3 regions of the Mesorhizobium sp. WSM4845 genome follow, and region 1 is predicted to be linked to each of the others. Evidence: predicted binding sites of a transcription regulator. Region 1 holds the regulator's gene; each other region holds the start of a gene.

Region 1 (4,581 bases):
CGAGCTCGGCATGGACGCGCTGGTCGAGGTGCATGACGAGGCCGAGACGGAACGCGCGCTGAAACTGTCGTCGCGGCTGATCGGCATCAACAACCGCAATCTGCGGACGTTCGAAACCAGCATCGAGACATCGGAGCGGCTCGCGGCGATGGTGCCGGCCGACCGGCTGCTGGTCAGCGAGAGCGGTATTTTCTCGCACCAGGACTGCCGCAGGCTGGAACGGAGCGACATTGGCACTTTCCTCGTCGGCGAGAGCCTGATGCGGCAACAGGACGTGGCCACTGCGACGCACCTGCTTTTGACGGGCAAGGCGCCCGCCAATGCATCTGCCCGAAAATCGCAATCGATGTTCGGAGAGCATGATGCATAGATACAAAGCGTCAGAGTGTAGTTTGTGCGTCCAAACGGACGCACGTCGCTCCAGGGTGACCTGACGATGTCGGCCGCCCTCACCCATCTTGGCGCGGAAGGCGAAGCCAATATGGTCGATGTCGGCGACAAGGCGGAGACGACCCGCACGGCAATCGCCGAAGGTCTTGTCTCGATGCGGCCCGAAACGCTGAAAATGATTCTCGACGGCGATGCCAAGAAGGGCGACGTGCTGGGCACGGCGCGCATCGCCGGCATCATGGCGGCCAAGAGGACGCATGAGCTGATCCCGCTCTGCCATCCGCTGCTGTTGACCAAGATATCGGTAGACATCGAACCTGACGCGAAGCTGCCCGGCCTGAAGGTCACGGCGCTGGCCCGTGTCACCGGCAAGACCGGCGTCGAGATGGAAGCGCTGACCGCCGTCTCGGTCGCCTGCCTGACCATCTATGATATGGCCAAGGCGGTCGATCGCGGCATGGCGATCTCCGGCATCAGGCTGGTGGAAAAGACCGGCGGCAAATCCGGCGACTACAAGGCGGATGCCCAGGGGGCAGGCCAATAATGGCGCTGCTTGCGGTCGCCGAGGCGCTCGAGCACCTGCTTGCGGATGCTGCGCCCTTGCAGGCTGAAAGCGTCGCCCTGATGGATGCCGCCGACCGCGTGCTGGCGGAGCCGCTCATGGCGCTCCGCACCCAGCCGCCATTCAACGCGTCGGCCATGGACGGCTATGCCGTGCGGGCCGACGATGTCGCGTCCGTGCCCGCGAGACTTTCGGTGATCGGCATAGCGCCGGCCGGACGAGGCTTTGCCGGAACAGTCGGCGCGGCGCAGGCCGTGCGCATCTTCACCGGCGCGCCGCTTCCCGGAGGCGCCGACACCATCGTCATCCAGGAGAATGTCCGCGACCTCGGCGGCGGCATGGTCGAAGTGACCGCGCCGACGGTTGAAGGCCGCAACATCCGCCGCCTCGGGCTCGATTTCTTGCAGGGCGACATGCTGCTGGAGAAAGGCCGCCTGCTTGATCCCGCGGCATTGTCGCTGGCGGCGTCGGCCAACCACCAGCAGGTCCGCGTGGTGAAACGGCCGCTGGTCGCCATCATCGCCACCGGCGACGAATTGCTGCCGCCGGGCAGCGACCTTGGCCCCGACCAGATCATCTCCTCCAATGCCTATGGCGTCGCCGCCGCGGCCCGCTCGGTTGGCGCCTGCGCACTCGATCTCGGCATCGCCCCCGACCGCAAGGAGGCGATCGCCGCGCTGGTGAAAAAAGCCGTCGCCGCAGGCGCGGACGTCATCGTTACGCTGGGCGGCGCCTCGGTCGGCGACCACGACCTCGTCCATGACGTGCTGACCGGCGAAGGCATGGCGCTCGATTTCTGGAAAATCGCCATGCGGCCCGGCAAGCCATTGATGTTCGGGCGGCTGGGCGCCATCCGCTGCATCGGCCTGCCCGGCAATCCGGTGGCCAGCCTGGTCTGCACGCAGCTCTTTCTGAAGCCGCTGCTGGCGCGGCTCGGCGGCCGCGCGTTTCGCCAGGACATGCGTCAGGCGCGGCTCGGCGCCGCCATGCCGGCCAACGATCTCAGGCAGGACTATGTACGCGCGGTGGTGAAGGAAGAAGCTGGCACGCTTGAGGCAACGCCGTTCAGTGTCCAGGATTCCTCGATGCTCAGAATGCTGGCCGACGCCAACGGATTGGTCGTGCGCGAGCCATTCGCTCCCGCGGCCGCAGCGGGCGCCGCCTGCAGCGTGCTGATGCTACGCTGAACAAAACGTCAACACATTCATTAAACTTTAAATGGTTGCGGAACACAACTGGAACAGATAGTGTTTGTTCTGGGTTTGTTTTTCTGATTCTGTTGGGGGTCGCGATGCTAACACGCAAACAACATGAACTGCTGATGTTCATCCACGAGCGACTGAAGGAAAGCGGCATTCCGCCCTCGTTCGACGAGATGAAGGAAGCGCTCGACCTCGCCTCCAAATCGGGGATCCACCGGCTGATCACGGCGCTGGAGGAACGCGGTTTCATTCGCCGCCTGCCCAACCGCGCCCGCGCGCTGGAGGTGCTGCGCCTGCCCGATTCGATCGCGCCGGGCCTCAATGCGGCGCGCAAATTCTCGCCGAGCGTCATTCAAGGCAGCCTTGGCCAGGGCGGCCTCGGACGCCAGATCAAGCCGGCGCCTTCGCGCATGCGTGCGGCCGGCAATGACGACGACGTCGTTGCCACCGTTTCCATACCGGTGATGGGCCGCATCGCTGCCGGTGTGCCGATCGACGCCATCCAGCACCAGACGCATTCGATCTCGGTGCCACCGGACATGATCACCGGCGGCACGCACTACGCGCTGGAGGTCAAGGGGGATTCGATGATCGAGGCCGGCATCTTCGACGGCGACACGGTTATCATCCGCAACGCCGACACCGCCCAGCCTGGCGAGATCATTGTCGCTCTGGTCGACGAGGAGGAAGCGACGCTGAAGCGATTCCGCCGCAAAGGTGCCTCGATCGCACTGGAAGCCGCCAATCCGGCCTACGAGACGCGCATCTTCGGGCCGGACCGGGTCAAGGTGCAGGGCAAGCTCGTCGGACTGATCCGGCGTTACTGAACGGCAGGCTTCTTGGGTTTCTCGGCCCTGCGGTATGGCGGCAGGCCCCTCGCCTCGCGCGAAAATCGCCGCTGCTCATGCCAAGGCCTGTATGGCTGTCTGACGGCAAAACGGATTTCTGCGCGCGTCTTCGCCGATAGCGGATCGAAGAAGACGGCGGCACTGCCCATGCGAGCGAGCTGCCGTTTGGTGACGACGAGAACCAGCGGGTTGCGGCAGAGTTTGTAATAGGCTGTGGCATCGTCGATGACGATCAAATCCGCAAAGGCACAGGCCGGCCGCGCGGTTTTGCGGTTGTCGGCGAGCGCGATGAGCGCGCCGGACGGATGCCGGGCCAGGCACAGGCCGGCAGTGCAGGTGAAAGGCGCTCCCGGCGGCAGGTCGGCCGGATCGGCGATGTCGAACCGCACATCTCCTTTTTCGAATGTCTCCGGCTCGACGATCGTTGTTGAAACCAGCGCATGTTTCCAGTTGTCGGTGGTGAATTCGTTCGAACGCATCCGGTTGACGGCAAGTTCGCCGCCGCCGATCGGCAGCGCCACCAGATGCGCATCCTCCGAGATCAGCACGTCGGGGGTGCGCGTCTCGGAAATCGTCAGCAGGCCGGCGAGCGCAAAGGGAAGTGCGGCAAGCCGCAGCCATGTCGTCGCCATCGTGGCGATGACTAAGGCGACCGTCACCAGCAGAACCGATTGCAACGAAATCAGGCCGACTGCATCGACGGGCGAACGCTCCGATATCCATCCCGAAATTGCAATCATCGCCGTCAGGCCCTTGCCCATCATGTAGAGGAAAGGGCCGTCGAGGCCGAAAGGCATTGCCAAGGCGCTGAGGACGGCCAGGAACATGACGATCGTGACGATCGGCATGACGGCCAGATTGGCGAACAGGCTGAGCGGCGAGACGCGCTGGAAGTGCCAGATGGCGAAGAGCGCGGTGGCGCTGCCGGCAATGATGGAGGTCATTGCGATGGTGCCTGCCCCGGCGACGAGCTTGCGCGTGACGAAAGCGACCGGTGACCGTCGCTGTCGCGGCGCCTTGGCCCTGTCGGCACGATAGTCGGACCAACCGGCATAGGCGCCCACGAGAGCCGCAGTCGCGGCGAACGACATCTGGAAGCTTGCGCCGACCACCTCGTGCGGCGACACGACGATAACGGCGATGGCCGAAATCGCCAGGTTGCGCATGGTGAGTGCCGCCCGGTCGAACAGCACGGCGACAAGCATTACCGCCAGCATGATGAAGCTGCGTTCAGCCGCGACCACGATACCGGAAAAGATCAGATAGGCAGCGATGGAGACGAGTGCGGCAGCAGCCGCATATTTTTTGACCGGCCGGCGCGACGAAAAGTCGGGAAACAGCGCAAAGGCGCCGCGCAGCAATCCCATGACGGTGCCGGCGACAAGCGCCATGTGCAGGCCGGAAATGGAGATGATGTGGTAGATGCCGGTGCGCCGCATCGATTCGTTTATCTCTTCGGGGATGCCGGCACGCACGCCGACGATCAGCGCAGCGGCAATCTCCCCCTCGGCACCACCGATGCTGTCCCTGATATGGTCGGCGATGGTTTCGCGCGCCTTCTCGATCGACGAAGAAAGGC
Region 2 (4,581 bases), on a different contig from region 1:
CGGGGCAGCGGCAGGTTTCTTCGCGTCCTTCTTCGGCTTGCGGGCTTCCTTGCCCGCCTTCATCGCACCTTTAGCCATGATTCGTTTCCTCCAATTGTGGCACGCGAAATGAACCAAGAGAAACGCTCGACCGCAAGAGGCATAATCTGGCGCCGGCGCCAGCCGTCGGCTGTCAACCGTTTCTAAATCGCTCGTAAACCGCGCTGGTCCGTGCGATGATCTTTTTTGCGCTGCAGCAACGGCCCGTGCCTTCGCCGGGTGGTGATCCGGCAGGACGGTCAGGACGATAATGCGAATCCATATCGGCTGCGAGATGAGCTTCGACTTTCCGCAGGAAACGCCGCTGATCGCGATGCTCAACGTTCACTATTCCCGCGCGTCCGATCTCGAGCGGCCGGATTTCCTGACTTCGAACCCACCGGTGCCGATCGAGAGCTACCGCGACAGTTTCGGCAATTGGTGCAACCGCCTTGTCGCCCCTCCCGGTCGCTTCACCTTCGGCACGGACGCGGTGATCCGCGATCCCGGAAGTTTTGAGATGGGCGATCTGCTGGCGTGGCAGCACGAGGTGCGCGACCTGCCGTCGGAGACGCTGCTGTTCCTGCTGCCGAGCCGCTATTGCGAGAGCGACGTGCTGGCGAACGAGGCGTGGCGGCTGTTCGGCCACTCACCGCTCGGTATTCCACGCGTGCAGGCGGTCTGCGATTTCGTCCACAACCACATCATCTTCAACTACGGCAACGCGCGGCCGACGCGCACGGCAGCAGAGGCCTATCGTGAGCAAAGCGGCGTTTGCCGCGACTTTGCCCATCTCGCCGTCGCCTTCTGCCGCGCCTTGAACATCCCGACGCGCTATTGCACCGGCTACATCAGCGACATCGGCCTGCCGAAGCCTTGGTCGGACATGGACTTCGCCGCCTGGATGGAGGTCTACCTCGGCGGTCGCTGGCATGCCTTCGATCCGCGCAACAATGCGCCGCGCATCGGCCGCATCCTGATCGCCTCCGGCCGCGACGCAGCCGATGTGCCGCTGACCCATATTTTCGGGCCGGGCACGCTGGCCGGTTTCAAGGTCTGGACGGAAGAAGTCATCGAACAGGCGTCGACGCAGCAGCCTTGAACCAGCGGATGGTTTGCCGCGTTGTGAATGCCTGTGTGGAGCTTCGGCGGCTGCGCCGTTAAGCTCCAACACGTCGAGGCGCGGCTGAAGGGAGGAACGAAGATGAAAATCGACGGCGGGTGCCATTGCGGCGCCATTACCTACGAGGCGGAGGTCGATCCGGACAACACCAGTATTTGTCACTGCATCGATTGTCAGCAGCTGACCGGAACAGCGTTTCGGGTGACCGTGCCGGCGCCGGAGCAGCGCTACCGGATCACCAAGGGCACGCCGAAGATCTACATCAAGACCGCAGCGAGCGGCGCCAGGCGCGCCCAGGCCTTTTGCGGCGAGTGCGGTACGCACCTCTATGCCACGTCGGTTGGCGACGGGCCGAAAGTCTATGGCATCAGGGTCGGCACGGCGCGGCAGCGCGAACAACTGATCCCGAGAAAGCAGATCTGGCACCGCTCGGCGCTGCATTGGCTGCCGGAGTTCGAAGGCACAATGATCGTCGAGGAGCAGTAGCCTCTCAGTCGTCGCCTTCGACCACCCTTAGCCTCAATTGGCCGGTCTTGGAGTCGGCGACGCGCGCACCCGCTTCGGTCTTCGCGTTGGCCGCCGATCCGGCGTCGCCTTCCGCCGGCTGCGCGCCGAACTCCAGCGCCTCGATCTTTTGGCCGCGCTTGGTCACCTTCGACGTCGAGACGAGAATATCGTCGATATCCTTGGCCGACTGGCCGAAATGGCTCTGCAGCTTGCGCACCCGCTCGTCGAGGCGCGAGACATCCTCCATCAGCCGGATGACTTCGCCCTGGATCAAATGCGCCTGCTCGCGCATGCGGGCGTCCTTGAGAATCGCCTGGATGACCTGAATCGACAGCATCAGCAGCGACGGCGAGACGATGACGATGCGGGCGCGGTGCGCCTTGTGGAAAATCCCCTCGAAATTCTCGTGGATCTCGGCGAATACCGATTCCGACGGCACGAACATGAAGGCGGTGTCCTGCGTCTCGCCCTGGATCAGGTATTTGTCGGAAATATCGCGGACATGCACCTCGATATCACGCCGAAACGCTTGTGCGGCGACCTTCTGCAAATCGACGCCTTCGGCGGCACGGATGGCATTCCAGGCTTCCAGCGGAAACTTGGCATCGATGGCGAGTGCGGGCGCGCCGTTCGGCATCTTCACCAGGCAGTCGGGCCGGCTGCCGTTCGACAGGGTCGCCTGGAATTCATAGGCGCCGTGCGGCAGGCCGTCGGCGACGATCGCCTCCATGCGCGACTGGCCGAAGGCGCCGCGCGTCTGTTTGTTGGAGAGGATTGCCTGAAGTTGCACGACCTGGCTGGCGAGCGACTGGATGTTGCCTTGCGCTGTATCGATAACCGCCAACCGCTCCTGCAGTTTGGCGAGGCTTTCATGCGTCGATTTCGTCTGCTCGGTCATGGTCTGGCCGAGACGGCCGGTCATCGCGTCGAGACGCTGGCCGATCGACTGCGTGAGTTCGGCCTGCCGCGCCCCGAACACTTCGGCGATGGCGCCCATGCGGCCCTGCATCTCGGCCTGGCTTGCCAGGATGCCGGCCATCCGCGCCTCGGCGTCGCGGGCGTGGTCGGCGGCTTCCGCGGCAGCCACCGCACGCGCCTTGGCCGAGCGCCAGAGCGCGACGACGAGCGCCACGAACAGGCCCAGGAACAGGACCGCGCCGAATGCCAGCGCGTGGCCGAGCGTGATCGTGGTGGCGCCGAGCCGGGCGATCGGTTCGGACAGGATGGTGGTCAGGTCGTTCATATCGGACAGCATAGATGATTCGGCCTGACGACACAGATCAAAACGTGAACGCCGCTGCAAATGCCCCGGTTGACGCTTTTCGTGCGAGGTCTTAGGTGAGACGCCATGTCGATCAAGCCGCTCATCATCCTTCCCGATCCCGTCCTGCGCCAGGTTTCGAAACCGGTCGAGCGCGTCGACGGCGCCTTGCGCAAACTGGCCGACGATATGCTGGACACGATGTATGATGCGCCGGGCATTGGTCTGGCGGCGGTCCAGATCGGCGAACCGCTGCGCATGCTGGTGATCGACCTCGCCAAGGAAGACGAGCCGCCGGCGCCGCATGTCTTCATCAATCCCGAGATTCTTGAGAGCGCCGATCAGCGCTCGGTCTACGAGGAGGGGTGCCTGTCGATCCCGGATTACTATGCCGAGGTCGAGCGCCCTGCCGCCGTGCGGGTGAAATATCTCGATCGCGACGGCAAGCTGCAGGAGATCGAGGCCGAAGGGCTGATGGCGACTTGCCTGCAGCACGAAATCGACCATCTCAACGGTGTTCTGTTCATCGACCACATCTCGAAGCTGAAGCGCGACATGGTGGTGAAGAAGTTCAAGAAGCTCGCCAGGGACAAACCATCAGGCAGCAAGGCGCCGGGCAAGTTAGTGGGATAGGGCGATACTCGCGCAGTTTGATGCTGAACCTTTCGAAGATGTTGGCGGGACAGCGCCCCTCTACCCTGTTCCAGATTAGGAAATGGAGACGCCGATGAGCGACATGCTGATCAGAAATATTCCCGAACCCTTGAAGCGGGAAATCGAGCAGGCGGCGCGTAAGAGCGGCCAGAGCCTGTCGGGCAAGGCGATAGCTCTTCTGCGCGAAGGCATGGTCGCCGAAAGGCAAGCCAGGCTGGAGCCGGGTCTTTCGGCATGGGACGCTATTCGCGCGACTTTCGCTGCTGAAAACGCAATTGGCGATGAATTCGCCAAGATCATGAACGAAATCGAAGCAGAAAGGAAACGCGACTTCGGTCGCCGACCCGCAAAGTTCGCGACTTCGACTGAGCCGACTTAACGGCCAGACGAAGACCGGACCCGGAACAAAATGCCCTTGCGCGTCATCTTCATGGGTACGCCCGAATTCTCGGTGCCGACGCTGCGGGCGATCGCGGATGCCGGACATGAGATTGGAGCCGTCTACACTCAGCCGCCGCGCGCCGCCGGTCGCCGGGGGCTGGAACTGACGCCGTCGCCGGTGCAGCGCGAGGCCGAGCGGCTGGGCCTCGAGGTGCGGACGCCGGTGTCGCTGAAGAACGAGACCGAGCAGCAGGCGTTCCGCGCCTTGCGGGCCGATGTCGCCGTCGTCGTCGCCTATGGATTGCTGTTGCCCAAACCCATTCTCGAGGCGCCGCGGCTCGGCTGCCTCAATGGTCACGCGTCGCTGTTGCCACGCTGGCGCGGCGCCGCCCCTATCCAGCGCGCCATCATGGCCGGCGATACCGAGACAGGCATGATGGTGATGCGGATGGAAGAGGGCCTGGACACCGGCCCGGTGGCGATGGCCGAAAAATGCGCCATCGGCCCCGATATGACGGCCGGCGAACTGCATGATCGGTTGATGCACATTGGCGCCGCGCTGATGGCGGAAGCGCTGGCTCGTCTGGAACGGGATGCCCTGACTTTTACCGCACAGGCGACGGAGGGGGTGACCTAT
Region 3 (4,581 bases), on a different contig from region 1:
GGCCGATAAGGTTTTTGCGCGCGAAAAACTGGCTGATATTTTCGCTCACCGCGCAAACCTGCGCTGCGAAATGGTCGTGCGCATCAACCCGCTCTCCAGCGAATGGGGCGCCAAGGACTTGCTGGCGGCGGCAAGCTGCGAGCCCGACGCCATCCTGCTGCCCAAGGTCGACACGCCGCGCGACGTCCTGGAAGCCGGCGACGTCCTCGACGACAATTTTTCACCCGACGCGGTGAAGCTGTGGGCGATGATCGAGACGCCCAAGGCGCTGCTCAACATCGGCCCGATTGCCGAGCTTTGCCGCGATCCGGCCTCGCGGCTGGTCTGTTTCGTTGCCGGAACGAACGACCTGGTCAAGGACACCGGCATTCTCGCTACGCCCGACCGGCGCTATCTCACGCCATGGCTGATGCAGATGGTACTCGCAGCACGCGCCGGTGGCCTCGACCTGCTCGACGGTGTCTTCAACGATTTTCGTGATCTGGACGCTTTTGCGCGCGAATGCACGGAAGCAGCCGCCATGGGGTTCGACGGCAAATCGCTGATCCACCCGGCCCAGATCGATGCCGCAAACCGCGCCTTTGCACCATCTGCCGAAGCCGTGGCCGAGGCGCGTGCGGTCAAGGAGGCCTTCGCGCTTGCCGAAAATGCCGGCAGGCAAGTCATTGCGCTGAACGGAAAAATGCTCGAGCGGCTGCATCTGGCGCAGGCCGAGAAACTGCTGGCGAAGGCGGCCGCCAGCGCGGCATGATTGGCAACTTATCACAGGAATGAAAAATGAAACTCTACCGCTTTCTGTCCGGCCCGGACGATTCCAGCTTCTGCCACAAGGTGACGGCGGCGCTGAACAAGGGCTGGCACCTGTTCGGCTCGCCAACCTATTCCTACGACAAGCAGACCAAGGTCATGCGCTGCGGCCAGGCCGTGGTGAAGGATGTCGAGGGCCAGGAATACGGCCCTGGCACCAAGCTCAGCGATTGGTGACATCGCATCGAGCATAAACATCTTCCAGATGTCGGCGGGCCAGCACCCCCTCTGTCCTGCCGGACATCTCCCCCCTCAAGGGGGGAGATCGGATGTCGCATCGGCTTTCGCCAATCTTCAGAGTTGCAGGGTGTGCGGTGCGGGCCAAAGCTGCCAGTCTCCCCCCTTGAGGGGGAGATGTCCGGCAGGACAGAGGGGGGCCGCGAAGGAATGAGACGTCGATCCCTTTACTCGGCCGCCTCTTCGATCCGCTCCATATCATCGTCCGACAGGCCGAAATGGTGGCCGATCTCGTGGATCAGCACATGGGTGACGATATCGCCCAGCGTCTCCTCGTTCTCGGCCCAGTAGTCGAGGATGGCGCGGCGGTAGAGCGTGACGCGGTTCGGCCCCTCGCCGGTCTGCGGATTCCAGCGCTCGGCGATGCCGCGCCCCTCGAACAGGCCGAGCAGGTCGAAAGGCGTTTCCAGCGACAGGTCGTCCATGATTTCGTCGGTCGGGAATTCGGCGATCTGGATGACGATCTCGCCGGTCAGCTTGCGAAACTCCTCCGGCAGATGGGCGTAAGCTTCTAGCGCCAGGAACTCCATTTCCTCCATCGACGGCGAAAGCTCGTCGTGCCAGGTACGGGTTTTGTAGATGCGGGCCATGCTTTGTCCTTCTGATCCCGGCATATAGGCTTTCGCGCCGGACTCGGCAATTAGCCGGGTTGCCGCCTTTCGCTGACAGGAATAAATTCCCCATGACTCCGCTTGACTCTTCGGCCGCCCTCTGGAATCTATTAGAACATAACAGGAACAATTGTGAGTGGAAGCTGACCGTCATGGCGACAAGCGCCGTGGCGCGGGAGACTGTTTTTGCCCTGCGCCGCCAGATCGCGAAGATCGAGGGAACGCTGCCCGAGCGCCTGCAGGCGCCGGCCGCAGCCCCCGTTGATGCGCCCCGGAATCCAACAGCTGATGTCACGCCCAAAAAAATCACGCCCAAAAATCTGACAATCGTCCGCCGCGGCCTCGCCGTGGCGCCGCCCGATGCGTTTCTGCGCACCGGCGCCGAAGATCTCGATACTGCGCTCGGCGGCGGCCTGCCGAAGGCGGCGCTGAGCGAGATCCATGGCGCCGCGACCCGCGATGCCGGGGCCGTCGCCGGCTTCGCCCTGTCGCTCGTCAGCCTGATCCTCAAACAGGGGCCGCGACTGCCGGTCCTGTGGATCGGCACCGCGGAAATCTTCCGCGAGGCCGGCTTCCCCTATGCCACAGGACTTCATCGCCTTTTCGGCATCGAGCCGGAGCAATTGCTGTTTTCCGAGGCGCCAAGGCTCCTCGATGCGCTGTGGACCGCCGAGGAGGCCGCCCGGATGACGGCGCTCGCCGCCGTCATCCTCGAAATCCGCGGCAGTCCGCAGCGGCTGGACCTCACCGCGACGCGGCGGCTGCACGCCCGGGCACAGAGCGCCGGCGGGCCGGTGTTTTTGCTGCGCCAGGCCGGCGAACCCGAGCCGACGGCGGCACCCGTCCGCCTCGTCCTGTCGGCGGCGCCGTCGGCACCACGCCAGACGATCGCCGGGCCGCTCGCCGGCTCGATCGGCCGTTCCGCCTTCACCGTCAGCATCGGCAAGAGCCGCACCGCCTTGCCAGGACAATTCACACTGGAGTGGAACCCCGATGAACGCAGTTTCGAGGAAAGAAGGGCCGGGGAAAGACGGCAAGAACGGGCAGCGAATCCTGTCCCTGTGGTTTCCGCATCTCGCCGCGGAAAGGATCCTGCGCCAGCGTCTGGGGCGGTCCTGGCGTTCGCGGCCGTCGGATCACCTGCCGCTGGTGATCAGCCATCGCCAGGCGAACGCGCAGCGCATCGCCGCCCTCGACGAGCGGGCTGAGGCGCTTCATCTGAAGCGCGGCATGGGCATAGCCGACGCGCGCGCCATGCATCCGTCGATCGACGTCGTGGAAGCCGATCCCGAGGCCGACCGCCGCCTGCTCGAAAGCCTCGCCGACTGGTGCGACCGCTACACCCCGCTGGTGGCGATCGACGCAGCCGATGGCCTGTTCCTCGACGTCACCGGCTGCACCCATCTTTTCGGCGGCGAACGGGCGATGCTGGACGACATCCTGTCGCGCTTTTTCCATCAGGGTTTCGATGTCCGCGCCGGCCTTGCCGCCACACCAGGTGCAGCCTGGGCGGCAGCGCGGTTTTCTGGTGATCGCATCGTCCCCGGTGGCGAGGAGGAGGCGCTTCTCGCACCCTTGCCGCTGACGGCGCTGCGCATCGAGCCTGACATCCGCGCCAGCCTGGAAAGCGTCGGCCTGCGCACGGCGGGCGCCGTCATGGCAGCACCGCGCGCGCCGCTCGCCCGCCGCTTCGGCAGATCGCTGCTTTTGCGTCTCGACCAGGCGCTCGGCCGCCTCGACGAGGCGGTGTCGCCGCGCCTGCCGGTGGCGCCGCTTTCGGTCGAACGCCATCTCGCCGAACCGATCATGCTGACCGACGAAATAGAGCGGCTGGTGAAAATGCTGGCGACGACATTGAAGGCGGACCTCGAGCGCCGCGGCGAGGGCGCAAGAAGGCTGGCGCTGCTGCTTTTCCGCGTCGACGGGGCCGTCAGCCGCATCGCCGTCGGCACCTCGCGGCCGTTGCGCGAGCCGTTGCTGATCCAGAAATTGTTCCACGAGAGGCTTGCCGCGCTCGAACAGGACATCGATGCCGGCTATGGCTTCGATCTCGTGCGCCTCTCGGTGCTGTCGGCCGCGGCCTTCGACATGCAGCAGGCGGATCTGACCGGCGAGACGCGCGACGACGGCGCCGACATCGCGCTTTTCGCCGACCGCATCCGCGCCCGGCTCGGCGACAGCGCGGTTTTGAAACCGGTCGCCGTCGAGAGTCATCTGCCCGAGCGCGTCGTCGCCATGCTTCCCTATGCGGAGGCGCCGCAAAGGGTCTCTGCGCCGAAGCAGCCGGACAAGATACAAGACACTTCCAGGCCTGTCTTGCGGCCGGAACGGCCGATCCGGCTGTTCCGTTCGCCCGAACCGATCGAGGTGCCGGCCACCGAAATGCCTGAAGGACCGCCGCTGAACTTCCGCTGGCGGCGCGCGCTCTACCGGGTGGCGCGCGCCGAAGGGCCGGAACGCATCGCCCCGGAATGGTGGCGGGAGGCAGCGGGGCAGGAAGCGACCCGGGATTATTTCCGCATCGAGGATAGCGACGGCCGCCGTTACTGGCTTTATCGCCAGGGTCTCTACGGCGCCTCGCAGGCGGCGCCGCGCTGGTTCATGCATGGGGTCTTCGCATGAATGCGCTGGCGGTCGTCCCCTATGCCGAATTCGGCATCCAGTCGAATTTCTCGTTCCTGCGCGGCGCCTCGAAACCGGAGGAGCTGGTGGTCGCGGCAAAGTTTTTGGGCTTTTCGTCGATCGGGCTTGCCGACCGCAACACGGTGGCTGGCGTCGTGCGCGCCTGGCAGCAGGCCAAGGTGGAAGGTCTTTCCTGTCATCCCGGCTGCCGCCTGGTTTTTTGCGATGGCACGCCCGACGTTCTCGCCTATCCGCAGGACCGCAAGGGCTGGGGCCATCTGTGCCGCATGCTGACGCAGGCCAA

What was found. Region 1 encodes LexA, which represses DNA repair genes until DNA is damaged. Its sites were predicted from a motif close to TGTTCNNNNTGTGTTCNG; they were not measured.
Region 2: a site for LexA is predicted at 2,925-2,942, ahead of AC0L2C_RS06650 (DNA recombination protein RmuC). Genes of this name have one in related genera too.
Region 3: a site for LexA is predicted at 1,767-1,784, ahead of AC0L2C_RS06280 (ImuA family protein). Genes of this name have one in related genera too.

What each region holds. Positions count from the first base shown of each region.
Region 1 covers NZ_JBVVQA010000005.1:239,353-243,933, reverse strand. The annotation lists gene trpC (indole-3-glycerol phosphate synthase TrpC) at 1-370, shown strand, start outside; gene moaC (cyclic pyranopterin monophosphate synthase MoaC) at 437-934, shown strand; gene AC0L2C_RS08700 (molybdopterin molybdotransferase MoeA) at 934-2,139, shown strand; gene lexA (transcriptional repressor LexA) at 2,244-2,981, shown strand; gene AC0L2C_RS08690 (ComEC/Rec2 family competence protein) at 2,975-4,581, opposite strand, start outside.
Region 2 covers NZ_JBVVQA010000004.1:144,194-148,774, forward strand. The annotation lists gene AC0L2C_RS06635 (hypothetical protein) at 1-78, opposite strand, end outside; gene AC0L2C_RS06640 (transglutaminase-like domain-containing protein) at 290-1,120, shown strand; gene AC0L2C_RS06645 (GFA family protein) at 1,223-1,627, shown strand; gene AC0L2C_RS06650 (DNA recombination protein RmuC) at 1,632-2,891, opposite strand; gene def (peptide deformylase) at 2,997-3,542, shown strand; gene AC0L2C_RS06660 (hypothetical protein) at 3,637-3,942, shown strand; gene fmt (methionyl-tRNA formyltransferase) at 3,973-4,581, shown strand, end outside.
Region 3 covers NZ_JBVVQA010000004.1:69,634-74,214, reverse strand. The annotation lists gene AC0L2C_RS06295 (HpcH/HpaI aldolase/citrate lyase family protein) at 1-751, shown strand, start outside; gene AC0L2C_RS06290 (DUF1737 domain-containing protein) at 778-984, shown strand; gene AC0L2C_RS06285 (metallopeptidase family protein) at 1,212-1,634, opposite strand; gene AC0L2C_RS06280 (ImuA family protein) at 1,808-2,863, shown strand; gene AC0L2C_RS06275 (DUF6504 family protein) at 2,805-4,277, shown strand; gene AC0L2C_RS06270 (error-prone DNA polymerase) at 4,274-4,581, shown strand, end outside.